DNA from 3 places in the Streptomyces sp. NPDC005070 genome. Region 1 is predicted to be linked to each of the others. Evidence: riboswitches for the same ligand, from Rfam matches in the RefSeq annotation. Region 1 holds a riboswitch; each other region holds the start of a gene.
The links. Region 1 has a riboswitch for cobalamin ahead of ACWEBX_RS10525 (CbtB domain-containing protein). Riboswitches for the same ligand answer to the same signal wherever they lie in the genome.

Region 2: another riboswitch for cobalamin. It lies ahead of ACWEBX_RS25760 (ribonucleoside-diphosphate reductase subunit alpha); the one in region 1 lies ahead of ACWEBX_RS10525 (CbtB domain-containing protein).
Region 3: another riboswitch for cobalamin. It lies ahead of metE (5-methyltetrahydropteroyltriglutamate--homocysteine S-methyltransferase); the one in region 1 lies ahead of ACWEBX_RS10525 (CbtB domain-containing protein).

The regions. Positions count from the first base shown of each region.
Region 1 is NZ_JBSFZS010000022.1:9,130-18,752, forward strand. It holds gene ACWEBX_RS10495 (prolyl oligopeptidase family serine peptidase) at 1-311, shown strand, start outside; gene ACWEBX_RS10500 (hypothetical protein) at 562-960, shown strand; gene ACWEBX_RS10505 (Gfo/Idh/MocA family protein) at 1,209-2,366, opposite strand; gene ACWEBX_RS10510 (PadR family transcriptional regulator) at 2,517-3,080, opposite strand; gene ACWEBX_RS10515 (nuclear transport factor 2 family protein) at 3,163-3,555, shown strand; gene ACWEBX_RS10520 (histidine phosphatase family protein) at 4,125-4,709, opposite strand; cobalamin riboswitch at 4,903-5,042, shown strand; gene ACWEBX_RS10525 (CbtB domain-containing protein) at 5,081-5,302, shown strand; gene ACWEBX_RS10530 (acyl-CoA dehydrogenase family protein) at 5,545-6,735, shown strand; gene ACWEBX_RS10535 (DUF6188 family protein) at 6,966-7,418, opposite strand; gene ACWEBX_RS10540 (DIP1984 family protein) at 7,667-8,137, shown strand; partial or broken gene ACWEBX_RS10545 (OB-fold nucleic acid binding domain-containing protein) at 8,602-8,709, opposite strand; gene ACWEBX_RS10550 (TOPRIM nucleotidyl transferase/hydrolase domain-containing protein) at 9,574-9,623, opposite strand, start outside.
Region 2 is NZ_JBSFZS010000084.1:24,480-34,102, reverse strand. It holds gene ACWEBX_RS25795 (carbohydrate ABC transporter permease) at 1-721, opposite strand, end outside; gene ACWEBX_RS25790 (carbohydrate ABC transporter permease) at 718-1,707, opposite strand; gene ACWEBX_RS25785 (extracellular solute-binding protein) at 1,867-3,150, opposite strand; gene ACWEBX_RS25780 (GntR family transcriptional regulator) at 3,588-4,352, shown strand; gene ACWEBX_RS25775 (DUF3311 domain-containing protein) at 4,509-4,772, shown strand; gene mctP (monocarboxylate uptake permease MctP) at 4,769-6,379, shown strand; gene ACWEBX_RS25765 (GNAT family N-acetyltransferase) at 6,510-7,028, shown strand; cobalamin riboswitch at 7,081-7,230, shown strand; gene ACWEBX_RS25760 (ribonucleoside-diphosphate reductase subunit alpha) at 7,362-9,623, shown strand, end outside.
Region 3 is NZ_JBSFZS010000001.1:23,580-33,202, forward strand. It holds gene ACWEBX_RS00095 (MFS transporter) at 1-149, opposite strand, end outside; gene metE (5-methyltetrahydropteroyltriglutamate--homocysteine S-methyltransferase) at 302-2,620, opposite strand; cobalamin riboswitch at 2,788-3,030, opposite strand; partial or broken gene ACWEBX_RS00105 (3-hydroxybutyryl-CoA dehydrogenase) at 3,139-3,847, opposite strand; partial or broken gene ACWEBX_RS00110 (malate synthase A) at 3,844-4,122, opposite strand; partial or broken gene ACWEBX_RS00115 (short-chain fatty acyl-CoA regulator family protein) at 4,145-4,726, shown strand; gene ACWEBX_RS00120 (DUF3291 domain-containing protein) at 5,119-5,676, shown strand; gene ACWEBX_RS00125 (DUF6243 family protein) at 5,959-6,168, shown strand; gene ACWEBX_RS00130 (GntR family transcriptional regulator) at 6,461-7,153, opposite strand; gene ACWEBX_RS00135 (YbhB/YbcL family Raf kinase inhibitor-like protein) at 7,264-7,797, shown strand; gene ACWEBX_RS00140 (SCO6745 family protein) at 7,831-8,727, shown strand; gene ACWEBX_RS00145 (NPCBM/NEW2 domain-containing protein) at 9,053-9,623, shown strand, end outside.

The DNA.
Region 1 (9,623 bases):
TCCTCCCGCAGGACCGGGCTCGATTCGACAAGATCTCACCCGCCGCGAACGCCGACCGCATCACCGCGCCGCTGGTGATGCTCCAGGGAGCGGACGATTTCATCTGCCGCCCCGACCAGGCCACGTGCATCGTGGACAACCTCGCCGAACGTGGAGTGTGGCACCGCTTCCTGCTGTTCGAGGGCGAGGGGCACGGCTTCCGCCGCGCAGACAGCGTCCGCCGCTCCCTGCTGGCCGAAGTCGCCCTCTACCGCGAGGTCCTCGGTGCCCACATCGCCCCGGACGTCCCCCTGGATCCCGACGCCTTGTGACCCGGGACGGCCGGGGACGCCCTCTGCGTCCCCGGCCGTACGAGTGGCCAATCCAGCCCTGCGGTGAGGCTCCCGCGAAAACGGACGCGCCACCTGTCGCGCCGTTGTGCCACAGCAGGCTTCCCGCCTTCTGCCAGGCCGGTGCCGGTTCACCCAGCTGACATCGAGGGGTCAGGCGGGGCGTCGGCGCTCTGTCGGCGTGTGGGGCAGCGGGTGTGTACTGGGGGCTTGCCGCATCGAGGGGGGAAGCATGCCGCGAACGCCAGATGCGGGAGTGCCCGAGGGAGCGCAGGACGAGGAGCCCTGGCTGGACAGTCGCGAGGTCGCCGAGCTGTGGCCGGTGCGTGAGGATTGGCTGCCGGGCGCCGCTGGTCGTGCGGATGTCCGTGTCCGCCGGTACGGCGGGGAGAGCCGGGGCACGTACGGGGCGGCGCCGACCTTCTACTCCTACCACCCCGGGGATGTGCGACGGGCCGCGACGGCGATCGCCGAAGGCCGCGTCGACATCCCGTCGGTCTGGCGCACCGACACTGCCGACGGCCGGCGCGCGGAGTACTGGAGCAGATTCCGGTTCCGCCTCACCTGTGCCGTCGTTCTGGCCTTCGCCCTGCTCCTCGTGGGGGTGGCGGTCTACGCCATGGTGACCTGAACCCTGAGTCGGCGGGCAGCGGGTCCAGGTCGGCCGGGCGGGTGGCCACGTCGCCCGGCATCCGGGGACGCCCGGGCCGAGCGACGCCGTCGAGCGAGTGCATGCGACGGTCATCCGACGGTCCTGCTCGTCATCCCCAGGGCCGGTCGCCGATCGAACTGCGGCTCCCTGTGACTCACGTCTGATCCAACGGCGACGGGTGGCGGTACAGACACGGCTCCGACCCAGCCGGCGACGGGCCCGGAGGGCTACGCCTCCAGCGTCACCCACGCCCCCGACGCCGCCGAGCGTGCCATCGCGTCCAGTGCCGTCGCGCTGCGGACCGCGTCGACCAGGGTGGCCCCGTACGGCCTGTTGTCGGCGATGGAGCGCAGGAAGGCGTGCGCCTCGATGACCTTGAGGTCGTCATAGCCCATGCTGTTCGCCGCGCCCGGCTGGAAGGACGCGTAGTCCCCGGCACCCGGACCGACGTACACGGTGCTGACCGGCTGGTCCTGGTATGTCGCGCCCCGGCTGACGCCGAGTTCGCCCATCCGGCGGAAGTCCCAGAACACCGCGCCCTTGGTGCCGTGGATCTCGAACCCGTAGTTGTTCTGCTCGCCCACCGAGACCCGGCACGCCTCCAGGACGCCGCGGGCACCGGAGGTGAAGCGCAGCAGGCAGTTGACGTAGTCCTCGTTCTCCACGGGCGCCGGCTTGCCGCCTGCCGTGCGCGCGTGGCCCGCGGTCGCGCCGGCCGGCCGCGGCCGCAGCGGTACGAAGACCGCGGTGTCCGCCGTCAGCGCCTCGATCTCGCCCAGAAGGAATCGGGCCAGGTCGACACCGTGTGAGGCCAGGTCGCCGAGGACACCGTTGCCACCCCGCTCCCGCTCGTAACGCCACGTCAGCGCGCCCTCCGGATGGGCCGCGTAGTCGCTGAAGAGGCGGATGCGTACGTGTGTCACCTCGCCGATGTCGCCGGAGGCGATCAGGTCGCGGGCCGCCACGACTGCCGGTGCGCCCCGGTAGTTGAAGCCGACCGTGCCCCGGACCCCGGCCTCGGTCACGGCGTCCGACACCGCCCGGGCGTCGTCGGCGGTCAGTCCCACCGGCTTCTCGATCCAGAGGTGCTTGCCGGCCGCGGCCATGGCCACGCCGATCTCACGGTGCAGGAAGTTCGGCGCGGTGACGCTCACGGCCTCGACGCGCGGATCGGCGGCGATCTCCCGCCAGTCACGGACGGCGGTCGCGAAGCCGTACCGCGCGGCGGCCTCCTCGGCCCGGCCGGGCACCTCGTCGGCGACAACGATCGGTTCGGGACGCAGAGCGAGTTCCGGGAAATGGTGGAGAACGCGAGCGTACGCCCGCGTGTGCACCCGTCCCATCCAGCCGAACCCCACGACAGCGACACCGAGCGCACGCACCACGATCGCCCTCCTCAGCACCGGACCGAACGCGAACGGACCGAACGCGAAGGGGCCAAACCCGGCTCACATCAAACCGGCCCGAATCGAAACGAACCGTCACGAACCGCGATCGATGCGGGCCGCGACCAGGCTAATGCGAACAGGTCGCCTTCAGGGGGAGAGCGACGCCCGCTGTTCCAGGACCCTCAGCGCCCGCTCCGCCCAGTCGATGATCGCCTGCTCGAAGGCGCGTCCTCCCAGGAGGGTGAGATACGGACCTACGCGCTCCGCCTCGGCCAGGTACTCGTCCTCGGTGCGCCCGTCGAGCAGGCGGGCGCCGATCCGTTCGTAGTGCGCAAGTTTGGCGCGCGACCACTCCAGGCGCTCGGCGATCGCCACCCGGACCGCGTCCGCGTCCCCCATGTCGAGTGCGTACACCTTGACCATCAGCTCGTCGCGGATCGCGGTGGGCTTCGCGGGCCCCGAGGTGAAGGAGGCCAGTGCTTCGAGGCCGGTCGTGGTCAGGGAGAAGAGCCGCTTGTTGGGCCGGCGCTCCTGCTGCACGACCCGGGCCTCGATCAGCCCCTCGGACTCCATCCGGTCGAGTTCCCGGTAGAGCTGCTGCGGGGTCGCCATCCAGAAGTTGGCCACCGAGGCGTCGAACCCCTTGGCCAGGTCGTACCCCGATGCCTCACCCTCCAGGAGCGAGGCCAGTACCGCGTTGCGCAATGCCATCCCGCAAGGCTAGACGCCCCGCACTCGCAGGACTAATCTTATCCGCACCTAATCAATTAGTTGAGTAAGAAGGGCGGGCGCAATGAACTCCTTCCGCAAGGCCGTGGAGGCCGGAGACCTCGGCGCGGTCGAGGAGCTGCTGGCCGACGACGTCGTGTTCACCAGCCCGGTCGCCTTCAAGCCGTACCCGGGCAAGCCGATCACCGCCGCCATCCTGCGTGGAGTCTGGCGTGTCTTCAGCGACTTCCGCTACGTCCGTGAGATCGCCGGCGCCGACGGCCGCGACCACGCGCTCGTCTTCACGGCCAAGGTGGGCGACAAGGAGATCAACGGCTGCGACTTCCTGCACTTCGACGAGGACGGCCTCATCGACGAATTCACGGTGATGGTCCGCCCGTTGTCGGCGGCGCAGGCGCTCTCCGAGGCCATGGGAGCGCAGTTCGAGCAGATCTCCCGGGAAGCGGCCGGCGCGTGAGGCTCCGGCCTCGCGCTGTTTGAACCGACTCCCTCCGGCTACCCGCCTGTTGTGACGACGACGCCTTCACAGCAGGAGCTCTTCCGGTACTTGGAGGACCGCTTCGAGTGCGCCCGGACCTGTGCCGAATGTGCCAGGACCTCCACGCTGCGCGCGAGCCTCATGGATCCGGACGGGCCGAAGCGGCAGGAGGCCGCGCGACGTTCGGGCATTTTGTGCGCGGAGGTCTGCGAGGCGACCTGCCATGTACTGTCCCGTCATCCGGGGCCGAGCGACCGGGAGCTCCGCGCTCGACTGGAGTGGTGCCGGGACGTCTGTCTGGAGTGTGCCGAGGCTTTCGACGCGTGTCCGGGGTCGGAGGCCGCCGCGCGGAAATGCCGTGAATGCGCCCTCTCGTGCACGGACTTCATCGCCACACTGCGGTGAAGCCGCGAGCCGCGAGTGTCGGGCGGCAACATGCCCGAGTCGGACTCCAGGTCACCCAGGTAGGCCCCGGTTCGCCCGGGTCAGGCTCAGGACTGTCCCGGTCCGGCCCAGGTCTGCTCGGGTCAGACCCCGGGCCGTCCGGGTCAGGCCGACCCGACGAGCGGGCGTCCTGCGCGGAGGTTCCAGCGCCCCGCGCGCCCGCTCAACTCCGTGACGGTGAGCGGCGGTACGTCCACGCGCCAGAACGCCTGGTCCGGAGCGCCCAACACCCGTACCACCAGGGCCCGTACGACCTCGGGCTCCACCACGGCGACGGTTCGGCCGTCGAAACCGGCCGCAGCGTCCAGGTGTTCCGCCACTCGATCGCAGAACGTCCGCACCGACTCGCCGTCGTGCGGAGCCGACGCCGGATCGGCGAGCCAGCGCGCCACCGCCTCCGGCTCCTTCACGCTCACCTCGGCCAGCGTCGCCCCGCGCCAGCGGCCCACATCGAGCGACGCCAACTCCGGTGCCTCGACGGCGCCTTCGAGCCCGAGCGCCTCGGCGGTCTGCTGGCATCGCACGGTGGGGGAGACGCACAGGCGCCCGCCCGCCGGAACGGCGCCCGCGTCGGCTGCCGCCCGGGCGGCCCGCAGGCCCGAGGCGTCCACCGGACTCCCGTCGTCGAAGCGGGCCTCGCGCAGCGCCTCGCCGATCGCCGCGGAGATCAAGATCACTCGGCTGGTCATGCCTTCACTCTCTTGGGTCGTGGACCTGGACGATGCTCCATGGTCCACCATGGTGTGTCGTGCCCGAGCGGAGGCGGAACCCCCGGGCCCATCAGGCAAGTTGCCTCCCTGCCTCCCTGCCCCATGAACCGTGGGGCGCACGGAGCGCGGAGGTATGCGCCCTTGGCCGGGTCGGCGGCTTCGCGGTACCGTCACATGGATATTGACGACGGTTCGGCGGAAGCCCGGTGGAAATCCGGCACGGTCGCGCCACTGTAAGCCCGGCACATGTCACTCCGGCCAGGGGTGACGGACGCGGGCAAGTCAGACCCGTGACTGTCGTCCTGTGCACCACCGAAATGGGACGCGAGTTCCCCGGGAGGTTCTGCCCCATGGCGCAGTCCGTCGTTCAGCCGACCGCCACGCCCACCGCCGTTCCCGCCAAGCTGCCCATCGGCGCGATCGTCCCCTGGGCGGCGTTCTTCGGCATCCTGATGCTGGTCCTGCTCTACTTCGTCGGCGCCGAACAGGGCGCCACCTCCCTCGTCTCCGGCGAGAACGTCCACGAATGGGTCCACGACGCCCGGCATCTGCTCGGGTTCCCCTGCCACTGACGGCTGCGGGGAACGTACGAGCCACGATATTCCGCGAGGGCCGGGAAACCGGCCCGCACGAGGGGGCGGTCCCCGGACGACCGGGCACCGCCCCCTCGCGTGTGCGCACGCGCCCAGCGGCCGCCCCCCGCCCCTCAGCCCGGCATCCTCCGGGAGGCGTCGGCGTCATCGGCATTCCCTATTTCTGGAACGCGTTCTACGGTGTGCGCCGTCAGGTCGGGCCCGGGGAGGCAGGAGGCGCCGTGCATCTCGAATACACGCCGGAGCAGCAGCGGTTGCGGACCGAACTACGTCTCTACTTCACCGAGTTGGTACCGGACAACGCCTACGCGCGCTACGGCGATCCGGCGGCGCAGAAGCGCTTCTACCGCGAGACGATCCGACGCCTCGGCACGGACGGCTGGCTCGGGGTCGGATGGCCCAAGGAGTACGGCGGGCGGGGTCTGAGCCCGATGGAGCAGTTCATCTTCTTCGACGAGGCGGCCCAGGCCGGAGTGCCGTTGCCGTTGATGGCGCTCAACACCGTGGGGCCGACGATCATGCGGTTCGGCACGGAGGAGCAGAAGTCGTACTTCCTGCCGAAGATCCTCGCCGGCGAGATCGACTTCGCGATCGGCTACAGCGAGCCCGGCGCCGGTACCGACCTCGCCGCGCTTCGGACCAGGGCCGTGCGGGAAGGCGACGAGGAGAGCGGCCACTACACGGTCGACGGACAGAAGATCTGGACGACCAACGGTGACACGGCGGACTGGGTGTGGCTCGCGGTCCGCACCGATCCGGACGCCCCGCCGCACAAGGGCATCACCATGCTCCTCGTACCGACCTCCGACCCCGGCTACTCGTGCACGATCATCAACACGCTCGCCTCGCACGACACCACGGCCAGCTATTACGAGAACATCCGCGTCCCCGCCACGCGCCGGGTCGGCGAGGAGAACAAGGGCTGGCGGCTGATCACCAACCAGCTCAACCACGAGCGCGTCACCCTCGCCGCGCACGGCACGATGGCCATCCGCGCCCTGCACGACGTCCAGCGCTGGGCGATGGAGACCAAGCTCGCCGACGGCCGCCGCGTCGTCGACCTGCCCTGGGTGCGCCGCCTCCTCGCGCGCACGCACACCCGGCTGGACGCCATGAAACTCCTCAACTGGCGCATGGTGAACGCCGTCCAGGAGGGCACGCTCACCCCGCAGGACGCCTCCGCCGTCAAGGTGTACGGCTCCGAGGCGCGCCGGGACGCGTACGCCTGGCTGATGGAGATCGTCGCCGCCCCCGGTGTCCTCAAGGAGGGCTCCGCCGGCGCCGTCCTGCACGGCGAGCTCGAACGCGGCTACCGGTCGGCCGTGATCTTCACCTTCGGCGGCGGCAACAACGAGATCCAGCGGGAGATCATCTCGTGGATCGGGCTCGGGATGCCCCGGGTGCGGCGCTGACGGACTGTGACCACAGACGTTAGTTGTCACATACCGAGGATAGTTGGCACCATGATCAATTGAGCCCTCCGGTGCGTTCCAGGCCTCGTGTCCTGTCGCACTGAGGTTGTCGGATTCTCACCGCTTCTCGTTTGCGCTGTCGGATTCTCACTGCGTCGTGCGCTAAGGGGTCCCCGTAGTAATCGCCGAGAAAACAACGGATGTCCCGTCGCACTCCAGCTGGCAGATTCTCAATGCTCTGCAGACCGACCTTGCGGATTCTCATTCGCTGCAGAGGCGGACCAGACGCCGAGGTCGCCTCCTGGCAGGGACACGAACCGCCATCCTCCAGGTCCTGTGATCTGCCACGCCTCGAACGCCGCATCGGTTGGACAGGTCAGATGCGTGCCATCCTCGAACACCATCCGAAGCGTGCCGGACTTGAAGGCGACCGCAGAGACGACCTTCGTCCCCAAGAGCGGGAGGGCTGCGGCCACGTCCTGAGTCTCCGGCACCAGAAGCACGCCGGGATTGGTGTGGGCCGGCCCGGATGAGAGCCGAGCAGGCGTTTCGAGTACGACTTCCCAACCTTCGGCGAGGGCCAGCGTGAGGCGGTAATCGACAGTAATCCCAGCAACGCCCCGCCCTCGGAGATTCAAGATCCACCGGTCATCGTGTTCGACCGGTTCTGCTTCGGTGCTCATCACCCCACCATGCACGGCCCAGCCGAGGGCGACGGACGGTCATCAGGGATTCCGCCGAAGCCACGCCTGTTGAGAATCCGGCGAGGTGTGTTCTCAATCCACTTGGCGAACCAGCAGCTCAGGACAAGATCCAGAGACAGCTCCGATGCGACGGGACATCAGGGCTCCAGCGGATCAAAATCCAGGTGCGTATGAGCTGGTTCGCACTCGTATACTCGTGCGGGCTCATGGAGGGGGAGGTGGAGACAGTGAAGCTTGCTGAGGCACTGGCAGAACGTGCGGAGGCGACGCGCCGTGTAGAACAGCTGCGAGCGCGCGTCGTCGACAGTGCGCGGTACCAGGAAGGGGAGACACCCGCCGAGGATGCAGCTCAGCTGTTGGCTGAGGCCGGTGAGGTGCTGGACGCTCTGGAAACGTTGATCCGGCGGATCAACCGGACCAATGCCACCGTGGAGATGAGTCCGGACGGCACGCTCACCGATGCCCTCGCACGCCGGGATGTCCTACGGTTGCGTCACTCTGTGGTCACCGCGGCGGCGGACGCGGCGGCGGGTAAGGGCGAGCGGGGATACGGTCGGCAACTTCGGTCCGAGCTGATGATGCTCTCCGCGCTTCCGGTCGCGGAACTGCGTGGTCAGGCGGATGCACTCGCCCGGGAGATCCGCGAGGTCGATGTGCGGATCCAGCGTACGAACTGGGATGTCGATCTGCTGGACTGAATAGTCCAGCAAGCTGGAACGATGTGGAGCAGGTAGCAGTTTCGGAGGCGTGCACACACCGAGGGCCGGCGGTTTTCCAGCCCACTCCTGGCGCGTGAAGAGCAACGCGGGGGTTCGACTCCCCATTAACCGTGCAGCTCAGCACCGCGTACAGGTAACGGTGCACATTGCACAGCACATCACCACGTGCAGATCCGAGGCGGCGAGGGCGGGTTCGGGGCTTTCCACATCGCAGCACCATGGAGAACGGCGATCTCTGGTGGACACCGTTGGCGATTTTGGCGGCGCTCCTGCATCTATCGCGACCGAGACTTCCGCGAAAGCCAGGTCGCTTGAGAACACCGGCCACCGGCGGTCTCAAACAACCTGGCAACAGCACCGGTCAGCAGTCCATCACACGCCAGACGCAGTGCGACAGGACACCTCGCCGGTCGGGTCTCGATGTCCACCTTGATCTGCAAGTGAGTCGCGCCGATCTCGCGCAGCAGTCGGTGGTGGTGCTCCACCAAGTGTTTGGAGACGTCGATGCGGAGCGGGTTCAGTTCCGTGCTCAGGGCTTCGCGGTCGGTCATGATGGCGTTCCGCCGAGTGATCAAAGCAGGGGAATCCGCAGGTCGGGGACAGTGGCTCCGCCGCGGACGGGTGCCTCAGCAGGGCGCCTCGTGGACCGTCGCGTCTGCGGAGATCGTCAGCGGCCTCGTACCGGAATCCGCAACGCTGGACCGCCTACACCACGACGCGGGACACGACCCGGTCATCTCTAGCAGACCGCTCGGCTCTGGTTCGAGGCGGCGTTCGTATCTATAAGCAGTAGGCCCATTACGTGGATCGGGTGCGGAAGGTCTGGTGGAGTGCGGTGACCTGCTGTGACCAGGCATTTTAGTTGGCACATAGGCTGGATGAAAGGCATCGGCTCGGACGGTCGGTGATGCGTACAAGAGAGCGAGTCAAGTTTCGGGCCTGTGGCTTCAGGCTTGGGACTCATGCCGATGTGGGAGCGGCCGCCTGGCGGCTGGCGCTGACGGCCTTCGATACTAGCCTCCAGCGCAGATCTCTTGCCTCAATGGCCACGCGCCAGGACACGAGGAGGGTTCCCCGCCGATCAGGTTCAAGGCAGAGCATCAGGAGTGACTCCGCACTCCCGGGCGATCTGCTGTCTTTGCAGATGACCGCCATCTGCCTTACAGCGCACACGGACCCATGGGGCGGTCGGGGTTGGACTGACTCGCCGAGCCACTGATTCGTCTCACCGGAAGGGAGACCGTCCCACCATGCCGGGGACACCGTGAACCCTGACGTTGTGCTCTGCCGCCGGGTGTTCTCGTGGAAGGCCGCCTCTCGTGTGGGAGGCGGCCCGGAGTCAAGTCAGTAGTGAGCCTCCGCCGACGCCCGGCGGGCGCGTCGGCGCTGCGGCCTCACAAAAGCCTTACCCTGTCCTAGCGTGGTCCCCGGGCCACGGGTGACGTGGCGGGCCCAGGTTCCCGGT
Region 2 (9,623 bases), on a different contig from region 1:
TGGCCGTCTGGTTCTGCTGGCTCAGCAGCATGAGGGCGTAGAGGTATTCGTTCCAGGCCTGGATGAAGGCGTAGACGGACGTCGCGACCATGCCGGGCGCGAGCAGCGGGAAGACCACGCGGATGAAGGCGCTCGTACGGCTGCATCCGTCGACCATCGCCGCCTCCTCCAGCTCCTTCGGGATGTTGACGATGAAGCCGCGCAGCGTCCACACCGTGAAGGGAAGGATGAACGTCAGGTAGGTGATGATCAGACCGGAGAGCTTGTCGTACTGGTCCAGGTCGTTCAGCAGCAGGAAGACCGGGATGATCATGGCGACGAGCGGGATCATCTGCACCGCGAGGATGCCCACGATCACGATCTTGCGGCCGCGGAAGGCGAAGCGGGAGATGGCCAGCGCGGCCAGCATCCCGACCGCGATGCCGATCACGACCACCGCGAGGGAGACGATCAGGCTGCGGCCCACCGGGCCCCAGAAGTCGGCGATGTCGAACGCGCGGCGGAAGTTGTCGAGAGTGAACCCGGTGGGGAACAGGCTCGGATCGGAGTCGATCGCGTCCTTGGCCGGCTTGATCGCCGTGTTGAGCATCCAGTAGACGGGGAAGCCCGCGGTGAGGAAGACGAACAGACCGAGCAGGTTCCAGCCGAGCTTGGACTTGCGGGGCCCGGAGGACTTCCGCCCCGTGGCGGACGTACGCCCGGACGTGGCGACGGCACTCATTCGACCTCTCCGATCTGGAGCATCTGACGCATGTACACGGCCACCACGCCGAGGAGCAGCAGCACGGTGAGCACGGCGATCGCCGAGCCTTGCGCGTAGTCGTTGACGACGAAGGCGCGGTCGTACGAGTAGGTGGTGAGGAGCTGGAACTCCGCCTCCGGGTGGCCGCCCCGCATGACGAAGACCTGCGGGAAGACGCCCATGTCCCAGATGACGGAGAGGGTCGTCAGCATGACGATGATCGGCTTGAGGATCGGGATCGTGACGTGGCGGAAGACGCCCCAGGAACCCGCGCCGTCGAGCCGTGCGGCCTCCTCCAGCTCGGCGGGGACCTGGGTGAGTCCCGCGCTGAGCGTGATGACCACGAAGGGCACCGCGCCCCAGACGACCAGGAGCATGATCACGCCCAGGCCCTGCCATCCGCTGGCGAACCAGTTGTGGCCGACCATGTCGACGCCGGGCAGCTTGCTGAGCAGGGCGTTGAAGACGCCGTAGTCGGAGTCGAAGAGCCACTTGAAGACCGTGGTGGCCACGATGATGGGCATGCCCCAGCTCGCCACCAGCGCGATGTTGACCAGCGTCTTGACCCAGCCCGAGACCTGCCGCAGGAGCAGCGCGATCAGCATGCCGATGACCATCGTGAAGACCACGGCCCCGCCGGCGAAGAGGACGGTCCGGACGACCACCTGCCAGAACTCGTCGTCCGAGAGCACCTTCGTGAAGTTGTCGAGGCCGACCGACTCGGCCGGCTGGAAGCCCCAGAGCTGGGACTGCCCGAACTTCTGGAAGGAGAGCGTGACCAGTCGCACCAGCGGATAGCCGAGGACGAGCGCGAGGATCAGCAGGCACGGGGCGAGCAGGGCCCAGGGGGCCGCCGCCGCACCCGCGGTCCACCTGGCCCGTGGCGCCTTCGCGACGGCCGGTGGTGGTGCCTGCCGCGGTGGCGGCACCTTCTTGGCAGGGGTGGTCGTGTCTGCGGCACTCATCGCGCGCTCCTCAGCGGTCCCTCAGGTCGTACGAAAGCGAAGGCTCGAAAGCGAAGGCCCGCACGGCCGGGCGTCAGGGGGTGAGACCTTGGCCGGGCCGTACGGGAGGCAGGGCCCCGCCCCTCCTCGAAGGAGGACCGACGGGGCCCTGCTCTCAGGTCACTTGGTGTTGATGACCTTGTCGATCGCGGCGTCCGCTTCCTTCGCGGCGTCCGCGACGGACTTCTTGCCGGTGCCGATGTTCTGCAGCATGGTCTGCAGGACCTGGGCCTTCTCGACCTGGCCCCAGCCCGGCGCCATCGGGACGAACCAGCTCGACTCGGCGGCGGTGGCCGGGACGGCCGTCTTCGGGTCGCTCTGCAGGCTGACCAGGTCGGTCTTGTTGTTGGGCAGGTTGCCCTTGCCCATCAGGAGCTTCTGGCCCTTGGCGCCGGTGAACGCGTTGATCCACTCGGCGGCGACGGCCTGCGCCTTCGACTTCACCGGGACGGCGAGGTCGGAGCCGCCCAGGAAGACCGGGAGGTTCTTGCCGGACGGGCCGGGCATCACGAAGTTCTCGAGGTTGCCCTTGAGCTTGCCGGTCTTGTCGCTCTTCGGGTCCTCGGCGGTCGCGCCCTCCCAGGCGGCACCGAAGATCATGCCCGACTTGCCCTGGCCGTAGACGATGTAACGGTCGGACTCGTCCTTGGTCTTGTCGCCGTGCATGTACTTGTCGACGATGGTCTTGAACTCGTTGAGACCCTTGACCGACTCGGCCGAGGAGAGGTTGGCCTTCCACTGGCCGCCCTCCTCCTTCGCGATGGAGCCGCCGGCGTCGTAGACGAAGGACATGGCCGCGTACCAGTCACGGGTGGGCTGGTACCAGGCGCTGAACTTGCCGCCCTGCTTCTTCTGGATCTTGTCCAGGTCGGCGGTGAGCTCCGCGTACGTCTTCGGCGTGGACTTCACACCGGCCGAGGCGGCGATGTCCTTGCGCCAGTTGCCGACGCGGCCACCGGCGTAGTACGGCACGCCGTAGGTCTTGCCGTCGTAGGTCACGGACTCCTTGAGCCCGTCGAGCCAGACGGTCGAGTTGTCGAACTTCGACGCGTCGAGGGGAGCGAAGGCGCCCTTGACCATGTAGCCGAGCATCTCGGTGTTGCCCATCTCGACCACGTCCGGCGCCTTGTCGGTGGCGAGGACCGCGTCGAGCTTGGTGTTCTTGTCCGGCCAGCCGTAGTACTCGTGCTTGATCTTGATGCCGGGGTGCTTCGCCTCGATCGCCGCGTCGGCCTGCTTGACCAGCTCGGGCCAGTTGTTCTGCGCGTCGACCGTGAGCCAGACCGTCAGCTCCTTGGCGTCCGCGCCCTTGTCCGACCCCCCGGACTTGTCGTCGTTGCCGCACGCCGCGACGGAGAACATCATGCCCGCGATACCGATCGCGGCTATCAGCTTGCGCTTCACGCCACCCTCCTCAGGGATGCCACAAACCCCCCTGCTCCCCGCGGTGACATACGCCGTGTACCGCCCGTGGGGCCGGGACTGGACCAATGGTGTAGACCAGTACCGGGAGCTTGGCCTAGACCTAGGGGGGTGTCAAGGGTGTGTAAGCCCGTCCAGTCGGCCGTTATGGGACCTACATATGCAAGGACCTTTAAGTAGCCAAGCGGCACAAATTACGGACCCGTTCACGGCCTGCGAGGGAACCACTTCCGGCCTGTCCGTACTGAGTTCGACGGCACCGTCCGCCCGCGATGGACTAGACCAACAGGTGCGCCGAGGGTATATAGAGGGGATCACGGAGCGTGCGGGGAACACCCGCACGACAAGCCGTGCCACGATGTGAGCCGTGGCCGACGACATGGCGGTCGCTTCGGCATCCGGAGCCGGGAAGGCAGAGCATGAGCACCGACGTCAGCAGTGCGGAGAACGAGGGCGGGGCACCCATCCGTACCGCGCGCGTGCCCAAGTACTACCGCCTCAAGAAGCACCTGCTCGACATGACGGAGACACTGCCGCCCGGTACGCCGGTACCGCCGGAGCGCACCCTCGCCGCCGAGTTCGACACCTCGCGCACCACGGTGCGGCAGGCCCTTCAGGAGCTGGTCGTCGAAGGGCGCCTCGAACGCATCCAGGGCAAGGGCACCTTCGTCGCCAAGCCGAAGGTCTCCCAGGCGCTCCAACTGACCTCGTACACCGAGGACATGCGCGCCCAGGGTCTCGAACCGACCTCGCAGCTCCTGGACATCGGCTACATCACGGCGGACGACGCCCTCGCCGGTCTGCTCGACATCTCCGCCGGCGGCCGCGTGCTGCGCATCGAACGGCTGCGCCTCGCGAGCGGCGAGCCCATGGCCATCGAGACGACCCACCTCTCCGCCAAGCGTTTCCCCGCCCTGCGCAGGTCGCTGGTGAAGTACACCTCTCTCTACACCGCCCTGGCCGAGGTCTACGACGTCCACCTCGCCGAGGCCGAGGAGACCATCGAGACCTCGCTGGCCACCCCGCGCGAGGCCGGACTGCTCGGCACCGACGTGGGCCTGCCCATGCTGATGCTCTCCCGCCACTCGCTCGACCGGCAGGGCGAGCCGGTGGAATGGGTGCGCTCGGTGTACCGGGGCGACCGGTACAAGTTCGTCGCCCGCCTCAAGCGTCCGCAGGACTGAGCGGTACGGAGCACTCCGCGGGCACGGGGCACGCCCCCGTGCCCTGTGCACCAACCCTCCACACCGCCGCCGCGCTGCGGTGTTCCCTAAAACCGGACCGTCCCCTAGATTGCCTGCGCGTTACCCAGGTGATCGACGAGGGGACGGAGTCGCACGATGTCAGACCTACCCGAAGTGAAACCACCAGTGGTGACACCGGTACGCGTGGTGATCGCCTTCTGCCTGCTCGCGCCCTTCGTGGCGATGCTGTGGGTCGGCTCCTACACGAAGACCGACCCGGCGTTCATCGGTGTCCCGTTCTTCTACTGGTACCAATTGCTGTGGGTACCCCTCTCCACCCTGCTGACGGTGATCGCCTACCAGTTGTGGCGGCGTGACCAGCGGGCCCGTACCTCCGCGAAGGGGGGTGCGGAAGCATGAACGACGGTGTGAACGGCGTCGCTCTCGGCGTGTTCATCTTCTTCTTCCTGGCCGTCACGGTCATGGGCTTCCTGGCCGCCCGCTGGCGCAGAGCCGCCGACGAGCACACCCTCGACGAATGGGGCCTGGGCGGACGGTCCTTCGGCACCTGGGTGACCTGGTTCCTGCTCGGCGGCGACCTCTACACGGCGTACACCTTCGTCGCCGTGCCGGCGGCGATCTACGCGGCGGGCGCGGCCGGCTTCTTCGCGGTGCCGTACACGATCCTGGTCTATCCGCTGATCTTCACCTTCCTGCCCCGCCTGTGGTCGGTCTCCCACCGGCACGGTTATGTGACGACCTCGGACTTCGTGCGCGGCCGCTTCGGCTCCAAGGGCCTGTCCCTCGCCGTGGCCGTCACCGGCATCCTCGCCACCATGCCGTACATCGCGCTCCAACTCGTCGGCATCCAGGCCGTCCTGGACGTGATGGGCGTGGGCGGCGGCGACAGCGCCAACTGGTTCGTCAAGGACCTGCCGCTGCTCATCGCGTTCGGCGTGCTGGCCGCGTACACCTACTCCTCGGGGCTGCGGGCCCCCGCGCTGATCGCGTTCGTGAAGGACACCCTGATCTACATCGTGATCGCGGTGGCCATCATCTACATCCCGATCAAGCTGGGCGGCTTCGACGAGATCTTCAAGGCGGCGGGCGCCAAGTACACGGCCGCGGGAGCCGGCGGGATCGTCCCCGCCGAGGCGGGCCAGTGGACGTACGCCACCCTCGCGCTCGGCTCGGCGCTGGCGCTGTTCATGTATCCGCACTCGGTCACCGCGACGCTGTCCGGCCGCAGCCGGGAGGTGATCCGCCGCAACACCACGATCCTGCCGCTGTACTCGCTGATGCTGGGCCTGCTCGCCCTGCTCGGGTTCATGGCGATCGCGGCGGGCGTGAAGGTCACCAACGGCCAGCTCGCCATCCCCCAGCTCTTCGAGGACATGTTCCCCGACTGGTTCGCGGGCGTCGCCTTCGCCGCCATCGGCATCGGCGCGCTCGTCCCGGCGGCCATCATGTCGATCGCGGCCGCGAATCTCTTCACCCGCAACATCTACAAGGACTTCATCAACCCGGCCGCGACCCCGCGGCAGGAGACCCGGGTCTCCAAGCTGGTCTCGCTGCTGGTGAAGGTGGGCGCGCTGGTCTTCGTCCTGACCATGGACAAGACCGTCGCGATCAACTTCCAGTTGCTGGGCGGCATCTGGATCCTGCAGACCTTCCCCTCGCTGGTGGGCGGTCTCTTCACCCGCTGGTTCCACCGCTGGGCGCTGCTGGGCGGCTGGGCGGTCGGCATGCTCTACGGCACGATCGCCGCCTACGGGGTGGCCTCCCCGACGCAGAAGCACTTCGGCGGCAGCTCGAAGGAGATCCCCGGCATCGGGGAGATCGGCTACATCGGCCTGACGGCGTTCGTCCTGAACGTGGCCGTGACCGTCGTCCTGACATTCGTCCTCCGGGCGCTCAAGGCCCCGGAGGGCGTGGACGAGACCTCGCCCGGGGACTACACGGCCGACGCGGGCGACACGGGCGTCGAGACGGAACTCCCGCCGGCGACGGCGGACGCGAGCCACTAGGAGACGCCGGGGACCGGTCCCGGTCCACAGGGACCCGTCCCTCGGGCCGGGTGCCGCGACAGCCGTGAACGACGGGCCGCCGGAGGAAAACCGGCGGCCCGTCGCCGTGCCGGTCGGGCACACTCGCCGCATGGACATCGTCATCCGGCCGGCGCGGCCCGAGGAGTACTCCGCCATCGGCGAGATCGCGGCCCGGGCCTATCTCGGGGACGGGCTGCTCGACTTCGGGGAGAGCGACGCGTACCTCGGAAGGCTGCGGGACGTCGCGGGGCGCGCGGCCGTCGCCGAGGTGCTGGTCGCCGCCGAGGGGGACCGGGTGCTCGGCAGCGTGACCTTCGCGGCGGACGGCGGCCCCATGGCCGACTCGGCGCGCGACGGGGAGGCCGAGATCCGGATGCTCGCGGTCGCGCGGGAGGCGCGCGGCCGGGGCGCCGGCGAGGCCCTCGTGCGCGCCTGCGTCGCGCGGGCACGGGCCCTGGAGGGCTGCGCGCGCCTCGTGCTGTCCACCCAGCGCACCATGCTGAGCGCCCACCGCCTCTACGAGCGCATCGGCTTCACCCGCACCCCGGACCGCGACTGGAACCCTTTTCCGGAGCTCGACGACATCCGGCTGCTCACTTACGAGTTGACGCTCCGGCACGCTCCGTAGCGCTCTCGAACACCCAGCGGACACAACATGTGGGGGCAGTCCCGGAGCCCGACACAAGATGTATGCTCATGGTCGCTGTCGCCGCAGGGGAATCCGGTGCGAATCCGGAACTGTCCCGCAACGGTGTTACTTGTGCGTGTTCGCGTCTGCGTGTGCCCGTACTCGCGTCAGTCCGAGGACCTGCCGACAGCGCGCCCCGGCCGTCCGGCCCGGGTGCCGACGACGTCCGGGCCTCGCGGAATGGGCCGGTGGACGCGGTGCGCTGCTGCCCGAAAGCGCTCCCGTGTGCCCCTGCCCGCCCGCAAGGTCCCGTGCCGAGCGAGGAGAGCCCACGTGACCATCGCGCCAGCCGATCCGGCTTCAGTGACCGCGCCGCAGGCCCCGGTGGAGACCGACGGTCCCGGGACCGTGCTGCTGCGGACCCTGACGGATCTGACCGCCGACCTCCCCGACGCCGACCCCGGCCGGGTCGCCGCGGCGGCGCTGCGCGGCCGGTCCGCCCGCGCCGACGAGGCCGAGCTGCGCGAACTGGCCACCGAGGCGGCCGCGGGTCTCATCTCCGAGGACCCCGCCTATTCGCGGCTGGCCGCCCGTCTGCTCGCGGTCACCATCACCGCGGAGGCCGCGTCCCAGGGCGTCACCACCTTCTCCGAGTCGGTCGCCGTCGGCCACCGCGAGGGCCTGATCGCCGACCGCACGGCCGCGTTCGCGCGGCTGCACACGGCCCGCCTCGACGCGCTGATCGACCTCCAGGGCGACGACCGCTTCGGCTACTTCGGGCTGCGCACGCTGCACTCCCGCTATCTGCTCCGGCACCCGATCACCCGCAAGGTCGTCGAGACGCCCCAGCACTTCATGCTGCGGGTGGCCTGCGGTCTCGCGGAGGACGACACCGTCCGCTCCGTGGAGGAAGTCACCGCGCTCTACCGGCTCATGAGCCGGCTGGACTACCTCCCCTCCTCCCCCACGCTCTTCAACTCCGGTACGCGGCACCCCCAGATGTCGTCCTGCTACCTCCTCGACTCGCCGCTGGACGAGCTGGACTCCATCTACGACCGCTACCACCAGGTGGCACGCCTGTCGAAGCACGCGGGCGGCATCGGCCTGTCCTACTCCCGCATCCGCTCGCGCGGTTCGCTGATCCGCGGCACCAACGGGCACTCCAACGGCATCGTCCCGTTCCTCAAGACCCTCGACGCCTCGGTCGCCGCGGTGAACCAGGGCGGCCGGCGCAAGGGCGCGGCGGCGGTCTACCTGGAGACCTGGCACTCCGACATCGAGGAGTTCCTGGAGCTGCGCGACAACACCGGTGAGGACGCCCGGCGTACGCACAACCTGAACCTCGCGCACTGGATCCCGGACGAGTTCATGCGCCGGGTGAACGAGGACGGCGTCTGGTCGCTGTTCTCCCCCGCCGACGTGCCGGAACTGGTCGACCTGTGGGGCGATGCGTTCGACGCGGCCTACCGCAAGGCCGAGGAGGCGGGCCTCGCCAGGAAGACCATCCCGGCCCGCGACCTCTACGGCCGCATGATGCGCACCCTCGCGCAGACCGGCAACGGCTGGATGACCTTCAAGGACGCCGCCAACCGCACCGCCAACCAGACGGCGGAGCCGGGCCACACGGTCCACTCCTCGAACCTGTGCACCGAGATCCTGGAGGTCACGGACGACGGGGAGACGGCGGTCTGCAACCTGGGTTCGGTCAACCTGGGCGCGTTCGTGACCGGCGGGAACATCGACTGGGAGCGGCTCGACGCCACCGTGCGCACCGCGGTGACCTTCCTCGACCGCGTGGTGGACATCAACTTCTACCCGACCGAGCAGGCGGGCCGCTCCAACGCCAAGTGGCGTCCGGTCGGCCTCGGCGCGATGGGCCTCCAGGACGTCTTCTTCAAGCTGCGGATCCCGTTCGACTCGCCCGAGGCCCGCGCCCTGTCCACCCGGATCGCCGAGCGGATCATGCTCGCCTCGTACGAGGCCTCCGCGGACCTCGCCGAGCGCAACGGACCGCTCCCGGCCTGGGAGAAGACCCGTACCGCCCGGGGCGTACTGCACCCGGACCACTTCGACGTCGAGCTGAACTGGCCGGAGCGCTGGGCGGCCCTGCGCGAGCGGATCGCCTCGGTCGGCATGCGCAACTCGCTGCTGCTGGCCATCGCGCCCACCGCCACCATCGCCTCGATCGCGGGCGTGTACGAGTGCATCGAGCCGCAGGTGTCGAACCTGTTCAAGCGCGAGACGCTCTCCGGCGAGTTCCTCCAGGTCAACTCGTACCTGGTGGCCGAGCTGAAGGAGCTCGGTGTGTGGGACGCGCAGACCCGTGAGGCGCTGCGCGAGTCCAACGGCTCGGTCCAGGGCTTCACCTGGGTCCCGCAGGACGTCCGCGACCTGTACCGCACGGCGTGGGAGATCCCGCAGCGCGGCCTGATCGACATGGCCGCCGCCCGCACGCCGTTCCTCGACCAGGCCCAGTCGCTGAACCTGTTCCTGGAGACGCCGACCATCGGCAAGCTCTCCTCGATGTACGCCTACGCCTGGAAGGCGGGCCTGAAGACGACGTACTACCTGCGTTCGCGCCCGGCGACGCGCATC
Region 3 (9,623 bases), on a different contig from region 1:
CCGAGTCCCACCTGACTCGCCGGAAGATGAACGGCCTCCGTGAAGTACAGCACCCCGGCGATCAGATACAGGCCGCTGCCAACGGTATATACGAGGTTCGAGGCCGCGAGGACGCGCTGCGGTCCGGCGGTGGGCATCAGGCGGGGCATGGCGCGGCTCCACGTCACAGACGGCCGGTAAGGACCCCGCAAGCTTGTTGCATATTACTTGCAATAGCAAGAGACTTGCGGGCCGAGGCCGGGAGAGGGAGGCGGGTGCGCCCTCCCCCGGCCGTGGGGCCTGCCGGCCATGGGGCTTGCGGTCAGCGGCCGGAGAGTTCCTCACGCACCTCGCGGGCGGCGGCGACCAGGTTCTCCAGCGAGGCGCGGGTCTCCGGCCAGCCGCGCGTCTTCAGGCCGCAGTCGGGGTTGACCCACAGCCGCTCGGCGGGGATGGCCTTCAGCCCGGTGCGCAGCAGTTCGGCGGCCTCCTCTCTGCTCGGTACGCGTGGGGAGTGGATGTCGTACACGCCGGGCCCGGCCTCGCGCGGATATCCGTGCGCGGCGAGTTCGCGGGCGACCTGCATGTGCGAACGGGCGGCCTCAAGGCTGATGACGTCGGCGTCGAGGTCGTCGATGGCCTGGACGATGTCCCCGAACTCGGCGTAGCACATGTGGGTGTGGATCTGGGTGTCCGGCCGTACGCCGCCGGTGGTCAGCCGGAACGCCTCGGTCGCCCACGCGAGGTACGCAGGGCGATCGGCCGCCCGCAGCGGCAGGGTCTCGCGCAGGGCCGGCTCGTCGACCTGGATCACCGAAGTCCCGGCCGCCTCCAGGTCGTTGACCTCGTCCCGCAGAGCGAGGGCGACTTGGCGGGCGGTGTCGCCGAGGGGCTGGTCGTCGCGGACGAAGGACCAGGCGAGCATGGTGACCGGGCCGGTGAGCATGCCCTTCACCGGCCGGGAGGTGAGCGACTGGGCGTACGCCGTCCAGCGCACGGTCATCGGTTCGGGGCGGGAGATGTCACCGGCCAGGATCGGTGGCCGGACGTAGCGCGTGCCGTAGGACTGCACCCAACCGTGCTGCGTGGCCAGGTATCCCGTCATCTGTTCGGCGAAGTACTGGACCATGTCGTTGCGTTCGGACTCGCCGTGCACGAGGACGTCCAGGCCGGCCTTCTCCTGGAAGGAGATGACCTCCTGGATCTCCGTCCTGATGCGGTCCTCGTAGCCGGCGGCGTCGATGCGTCCCGTACGCAGGTCGGCACGGGCGGTGCGCAGTTCGCCGGTCTGCGGGAAGGAGCCGATCGTGGTGGTCGGCAGCAGGGGCAGGCCGAGACGGGCGCGCTGGGCCGCCGCCCGCCCGGCATAGGGCTGGGAGCGGCGGCCGTCGGCATCCGTGACGGCTGTGATGCGGGCCCGGACCGCGGGGTCGTACGTGATCGGCGAGTTCATCCGCGAGGCCACATCGGCTCGGTTCGCGGCGAGTTCGCCCGTGATCGCGTCGGTGCCGAGGCCAAGTCCCTTGGCGAGGGTGACGATCTCGGCGGTCTTCTGCCGTGCGAAGGCGAGCCAGCGCAGGAGTTGCGGGTCGATGTCCAGTTCGGCGGTCGCGTCGAGCGGGACGTGGAGCAGGGAGCAGGACGCCGACACGTCGACCCGGTCGGCGAGACCCAGCAGGGTGCCGAGGGTGGCCAGGGACTTGGCCAGGTCGTTGATCCAGATGTTGCGGCCGTTGACGACACCGGCGACAAGTCGCTTGCCGGGCAGGCCGCCCACGGCCGCGAGGGCGTCGAGGTTGGCGGCCCCGGCGTCGGTGAAGTCCAGGGCGAGTCCGTCGACGGGGGCCTTGGCCAGCACCGGCAGGGCGTCGCCGAGCCGGTCGAAGTAGGAGGCGACCAGAAGCTTCGGCCGGTCGGTGAGGGAGCCGAGAGCGTCGTAGGCGCGGGCGGCGGCGTCCAGTTCGGCCGAGGTGCGGTCCTGGACGAGGGCGGGCTCGTCGAGCTGAATCCACTCGGCTCCGGCCGCGCGCAGGTCGGCGAGGACCTCGGCGTACACCGGCAGCAGTCGGTCCAGCAGGGTGAGCGGCTCGAAGTCCGCGGGCACGCCCGGGGCGGGCTTGGCGAGCAGCAGGTAGGTGACCGGGCCGACCAGCACCGGGCGGGCGCCGAGCCCGAGGGCAAGGGCCTCGTTCAGCTCGGCGACCTGCTTGGTGGAGTCGGCCACGAAGACGGTGTCCGGTCCCAACTCGGGCACCAGATAGTGGTAGTTGGTGTCGAACCACTTGGTCATCTCCAGCGGCGCGACATCCTGCGTGCCGCGGGCCATGGCGAAGTAGCCCTCCAGGGCGTCCGCCTCACGGGCGGCCTGGTGGCGGGTGGGGATCGCGCCGACCATGACGGTGGTGTCCAGGACGTGGTCGTAGTACGAGAAGTCGCCGGTCGGAACCTCGTCGATGCCGGCTGCGGCGAGCCGGCGCCAGTTGGCGGCGCGCAGGTCGGCGGCGGCGCGGTGGAGGGCGTCGGCGGTGACGCGGCCCTTCCAGTAGCCCTCGATCGCCTTCTTCAGTTCCCGGTCGGGTCCTTGGCGGGGGTAGCCGTGCACGGTGGCCCGTGCTGCCGCGGTCGCGGACTTCGCTGTCACGGAAATCTCCTTCGCGAGATATCTCCCTGGGATCCCGGTAACGGGACGCGAGCGCGAAGGGGTGACGAACCGGGCGGAAGCGACCACGCGCGGCGCGGCGCGGTCTTCCGTCCGATATGTACGCCGACCCGCCCACGAGGTCACCGGGATATCCGCGCACGAGTGTTTTCGCGCGCGGGCAACGGGCAGGTCTTCGGACTCACGGGCACGTCTCCTCGTACACACTTCGTACGAGCCATACGAGACACCTATTGGCCGTCGCTTCCCAGGCCCTGTTCGTCGGGTCCAGTGCGTATGACGGCGGTCGTTCCCGCTCACCGCTGCGGGGCAGTCCCGGATTCCCACCGGGTTCCCTCTTGCGACGCATCCCGCCTGGCGGACGGGGCGAACCAGCTGCACCGCCCAGCCTAGGGCAATCCACCCGCGCGGCCGATCACATCCGGCGTTCGGATGGCGAGGTGGGACACGGAGTGGGGCCCTGGGACGCGGCGACAGCGGAGGGGCGGGAAGCGCCTCACAGCGAGCTTGAGCGGGCCCATCGGATGGGCGCAGCCCCGCTCCATTCCGGTGTCGATGTCGGCCGCGGTGGCGAAGCCCGACTCCGCCATCCGGACGGCCGCCAGCAGATACGGAATCAGCAGGGCGTTGACGACGAAGCCGGCCCGGTCCCGTGAACGGATCACCGTCTTGCCGAGCGTGCCCGTGACGAAGCCCTCGACAGCGGTCACGGTCTCCGGTGAGGTGTGCAAGGAAGCCACGACCTCCACCAGCGGAAGCACTGGCACCGGATTGAAGAAAATGCAGTCCCACCACGCGGTCGGCGCGACTGGTGGCCATGCCGAGACGCATCACCGGCAAGGAGGAGGTGTTCGTCGCGAAGACCGCCTCCGGATCCTCGACGATCTTGTCGAGGGCGGCGAACACCTCTGTCTTGGCGTCGGCGTTCTCGATGACCGCCTCGACGACGAGCTGCCGGTCTGCCAGGTCGTCCAGACTGCCCGTGAAGACGATGCGGGCGAGGGTGTCCCGCGCCGCGTGCGGCTCCAACTTGCCTCGCTGTACGGCCCGGTCGAGGGAGGCGGCCACCCGTTCGCGGGCCGCGTGGGCGGCCGTCGCGTCGGCCTCGCAGACCACCGTGTCCAGCCCGGCCCGCGCGCAGACCTCGGCGATCCCGGCGCCCATTTGGCCGCCGCCGACCACACCCACGCGCATGAAGCGGGCACTCATGATCGGGCCTCCGCGTGGCACACGAGGTGCCCGGAGTAGGCGTCCGGAGTGAAGAAGAGCGGCAACTCGCCGCTGAGGGCGGTGCGTTCGAAGAGGCCGCGTACCTCGTAGAGGTCCGCCCACGGGTACTCGGCGCCGAGCGCGGCGAGTTCCTCCTCGAGCAGGTCGAGCACGGTCAGCCGGTCGATCACCCGGTGCCGCAGCCATTGCCAGATCTGCACGCGGGCGATCTCGGCGGTCGTCGCGTCCTCCATGAGGCCGTACAGGGCGACGCTGTGTTCACACAGCTCGTAGACCACGGCGGCCGAAGAGGTCCGCTACGAAATCGAACGCCTCACCGACCGCTACGGCCTCGGCTATGAAACCGTCTGCCACCGCCTGTCCACCTTCCAGCGCCCCCGCCTGCGCGGCGTCCCCTTCTCCTTCGTCCGCGTAGACCGCACCGGGAACATGTCCAAACGGCAGTCCGCCACCGGCTTCCACTTCTCCCGGGCCGGCGGCACCTGCCCTCTTTGGAACGTGTACGAGGCGTTCGCCGCGCCCGGTCGCATCCACGTCCAGATCGCCGAAATGCCCGACGGGCAGCGCTACTTGTGGACCGCGCGGGTGATCACCCGCCACCGCGGCGGCTGGGGCGAGCCCGACAAGACCTTCGCCATCGGCCTCGGCTGCGAGATCCGCCACGCCCACCGGCTCGTCTACTCCGACGGCATCGACCTCACCAACGCCTCCGCCGCCACCCCCATCGGCATGGGCTGGCGCGGCTGCGAACGCCTCGACTGCCCGCAGCGCGCGGCACGGCCCCTCGGCCGGCCCCTGCGAATCGACCAGAACACCAGCACGTTCGTCCCGTACCCCGTGACCGATCGCTCGAACTGACCGTACGAGGGGCCTGATGGCCTCCTCGGATCACCCCATGAGCTTGAAGTCCCGCTCCGTCGTGGTGAGTTCCTGGTTGCCGCGGGTCAGGTCGCGGGCTTCGAAGAGGTGGGTGCGCGCCTCCCCTCGAATGCGCTGCATCGACGGGCTGCGTCGACGACCCGCGCGGAGAGGCCGGACGCCCAGCCTTAGCCGTGTCCCACACAACGCGCCAGCCCTCGCAATGACCGGTGCAAGAGGCCACTTGGAGAGGGAAAACGCAACTTCGACAGGGCCCGCAGAGGCAGCTACCTTCACCTGGTCCTCGGCGATCGCCCACGGTCGCACAGGAGTTGCTTGAGGCTGAGCCACCCGCGGGTCCACTCCGGGCACCCCCGACCAGGGAGAGACGCATGCCCCATCTTGCTCTGTACACATTCGGCGTCCTGAAGTCACCTCTCGCCGATCCCGCACCTCTCACGCGCGAGTTCTACGCCATCGGTGAGGCCGTCTACCGGAAGATCAGTCAGCACCCCGGATACCTCGCGCGTGCCGAAGCGGCGGACGGTGACCGGGGCGTGCTCTTCGAGGCGGACTGGGGTGCATGGGGAGAGTTCGCCGTACCGACCTGGTACGGCAAGGGCCATACGGTGGAAACCACCGCCCTGGCCGCGACCCTCTCACTCTGGACCGACCTGCGCTCCGCCTTCGACGCCGTCTACACCGGGCTCCACCGTGAGGCGCTGAACAGGCGATACGACTGGTTCGAGAGGTCAGGACACCCGAATTACGTGTCCTGGTGGGTCTCCGACGGCGTGATACCCACCTGGCAGGACGGGGTCTCCAGGCTGGAACACCTCCACGATCACGGCTCCGCGCCGCACGCCTTCACCTTCCACGACTCGTTCGCCCCGGACGGAACTCCGACCAGGATCAAAGCCATCGGACCGCAGAGCGACCAGGTTCGCTGACAGGGAAGCCGAACGACTGGGTTCGCTGTCACACGCCTCGATGGAGACGCCCCTCGACCGCGCGTGCGGCTTCTACCCGCGCTGAACGCCCGGCCGACACCGGGGCGGCGAAAAGCCTGGTGTGCGGGGCCGACGGAACCGGGTAACGTCTCCGTCATGTTCTTCCAGACGCCGATTTACGAGTGAGAGCGTGACGGGCCCCTGCCGGCGTCCTCCGACGTCGCCGCGCCCGTCCCCCACCGTTGAATCCGTAGATCACTTCACATCAATCCGGGAGAACCCGTGAGCAAGAACATCAACAACCCCGTGGGCATGGGCGGCGGCAAGCGCAAGAAGCTGTCCCGCGCCGAACGGCAGAACAACGGTCCGCACCGCAACCTCGACCGCCAGGCTGCCGCCGACCAGAAGGCGGAGCTGGTGCGCAAGATGCGAGAGAAGGCAGGCGCATCCGAGGATGCCGGACAGACGGGCGACGACACCGCACAGAGCTGACGCACCGCCGCCGCAGGGCGGCACCGCACGGGGCAGGGCCCGGACCGCGACACGCGGTCCGGGCCCTGCGCCCGTATCGGGGCTCTGCTGCCGTACCGGGCCGCCCGGACCGGCGTGATGACCGGCACCGCGGTGCGTTGAGCGACCGCCGATGCCCGGAAGCAGGGCCGCCGGCTCAAGACAGTGCCCGACAGTGATGTCGCGGGCCGTTGTTTTGCACCCGCGTAAACCCCTGCGGCCGGTTCGAGCCGGACATGGATTCCCGCCTCGACCGCGCCGTTGTGCCGTGAGCCTAGGTGGCCTGACCTGAATCGTCGGTCAGAGCAGCCGCGGTCAAGGTGAGGTGCTGGACCAGGACCGCCGCTGCGGTGTCGGCGTCGCGGGCCAGCGCCGCCTCCTCCAGCCTGCGGTGTTCCTCGGCGCCGTCCCGGTCGGGGTTGCGGTGCGCCGACCAACGGCGGGCCAGCTCGCTCGCGGTCCACATCCGGTCGAAGGTCTCCAGCAGTGCGCGGTTGCCACACCCCTCCAGCAACGTACGGTGGAAGGCCCTGTGCGCCTCGGCCCAAGCCTCGGTGTAGTACTCGCCGTTCTCCGGCACGTACGCCGGAGTGCGCACCAGGCGATGGTGCGCGGCCCGCACTCGGGCCTCCCAGTCGACGTCACCGCGCTCGATGGACATGCGCAGGACGACCGGTTCGACGGTCCGGCGGGCTTCCGCGATCTCCTGCCAGCGGCGGTCGGAGAAGGACGGGACCGCGAAACCGCGGTTGGGAAGCCGGTCGGCCAGCCCCTCGCCGACCACCCGCACGAGCGCCTCGCGCACCACGGCCAGGCTCACGCCCTGCTCCTTGGCAAGATCCTGCGGCTTGAGGGGGGTTCCGGGGGAGTGGTCCCCGCGCATGATCGCGTCCCGCAGGTGTGCGTAGACCTGTTCGGAGAGCATCTGCTTCCCCGGCGGGGTCGAGGGGGGCGCCGTCTGAGTCATGAGCCCATCCTAGACGACCGGATAGACGATCCATTAGATAATCGATTATTAGTGTTATGGTCGATTCAGTAGCCAATGAGGACCTCCTCGTCCGGAAAGGAACGACCGCTGTGCCTGCCAACGACCCCTTCGCCCGCCTCCCCCAGGCGGCCTCGTTCACCGTCACCAGCACCACCGTCACCGACGGCGCCGCGTGGCCGCCCGAGCAGCACTCCTCCGGCCTGCCCGGCGGGAAGGACACATCCCCGCAGTTGTCCTGGAGCGGCGCCCCGGACGGCACCAAGAGCTATGCCGTCACCGTCTACGACCCTGACGCCCCCACCGGGTCCGGGTTCTGGCACTGGGCCGTCGCCGACATCCCCGTCACCGTCACCGAACTCCCCGAGGGCGCCGGCGACGACAGCGGCTTACAACTGCCCGAGGGTGCCTACCAGTTGCCCAACGACGCCCGCGTGGCCCGCTACATCGGCGCCGCCCCGCCGGCCGGACACGGCGTGCACCGCTACTTCATCGTGGTCCACGCCCTCGACATCCCCTCGACAGGCGTTCCGGCCGATGCCACACCGGCCGTTCTCGGCTTCACCATGGCCAGTCACACCCTCGGACGCGCGGTGTTGATCGCCACTGCCGAAACGCCCGCCTGACAGCGCCGCCCGACTCCCGGAGGCACCACCGCCATGCACCTCGACGCCCTTCGCGGCTCCGCCCGTACCGGCGACGGCCCGATGGACCTGAACGCCGTCCGCGACGTCAGCCGCGCCGTCAGCGCCGCCCACCTGTTCATCTATCTCGCCCCCGAGACCGCCGAGGAGGCGGCCGAGCTCGGCGTGACCGCCCGCGGGCCGGCGTATCTGGCCTTCCGGTCGGCCGCGATGGGCGCGGTCCCGTGGCAGGTCACGCTCGCGGCCTTCTACAACTTCAGCCCGCGGGCAGTGCGGGCCATGGCGGGTGTATGGGACGCCGCGCCACCCGAGCGGTGGCAGGCCGCCCGCTTCCTGGCCGCCGGCCGGGCGATGCGGCGCGTCGACGTCCGTCTCACGGACGACCACCTCGCCGAGGCGCGCTCGCTGATCGACCGGGTCGTCGCCGGTGCCGCCTACGCGGGCAAGGTGCTGGCCGCCGCGAACGCCTCGGTCGCGCTTCCCCCCGATCCTCTCGTCGCGCTCTGGCAGCAGATCACGGTGGCGCGCGAGTGGCGCGGCGACGCCCATCTCGTCGTACTCGCCGACAACGGCCTCGGGCCGTGCGACTGCCTCGTTCTGCACACCGCGACCGGCCGCCTCCCGACAGCTCTCGCGCGAGCGACCCGTCAGTGGGACGACGAGGAGTGGAGCGCGGCGACGGCGCGCCTCGTCGCGCGCGGCTGGCTCGACTCCAACGCCGTGGTCACCGACGCCGGCGGTGCGGCACGCGAGCGCATCGAAGGGGAAACGGACGAGCACTGCGCCGCGCTATGGGCGCCGATCGGCGACGCGGGCGCCCGCCGCTTCGCCTCGCTCATCGCGCCGATCAGCAACGCGTTCACCGCGGCGGGGACGTTTCAGGTCGTTCGTGAAACGCCTGATCTCGCATGAAGCGTCCTTTGCGCAAGCAAGATCGACAACCGCCCTGTTCACCGCCTGGCGCTCCCGTCTGTCGGGCGAGCGGGGGAGCATTCCTGGCCGGGGTACGGGACTACATGGCCCCGTCGCTGGGGCAAGGGCGCCAAGGGGGAGTAGCCATGCCGTCTTTGTCAGCCAGCCCGAGCGGTGGCGAACCGCCATACGGGAGGCGGTGATTACGCCCTGAAGACCAAGGAGTGCGCAGTGTATTGACATGTGCGGGACACGGCGCTGAGATGTGTTTGATTTCGTTCGACCACGTTGAATTGTGCGTCAATCACCCCCCTCGGAGCCGCACATGCGTCACGAACGGCACCCTTTCGAACGGCACTCCTTCAGACGTCGGCTGGCGGCAGCCTCCGCCTCGCTGGCGCTGATCGCCGGAGGCGGCACGGTCGCCGCGCTGGCCGCGGTCGCCCTCCAAGTCGCGGCCGCACCGCCCGCCGCCGCGGTCGAGAACGGTCTGGCCCGTACGCCCCAGATGGGCTTCAACAACTGGAACTCCACCCACTGCAGAGCCGAGTTCAACGAGGCGATGGTGAAAGGCGTCGCCGACACCTTCGTATCGCAGGGACTGAAGGACACCGGCTACACGTACGTCAATATCGACGACTGTTGGGCGCTGCCCAACCGGGACGCCTCGGGCAACCTGGTGCCGGACCCGGTGCGGTTCCCGAACGGGATCAAGGCGGTCGCGGACTATGTGCACTCCAAGGGGCTGAAGTTCGGCCTGTATTCGAGTGCGGGGACGAAGACCTGTGACACCCAGGGGTTCCCTGGCGGCCTCGGGCACGAGCAGCAGGACGCCGACCTGTGGGCGTCCTGGGGCGTCGACTACCTCAAGTACGACAACTGCAACAACACCGGTG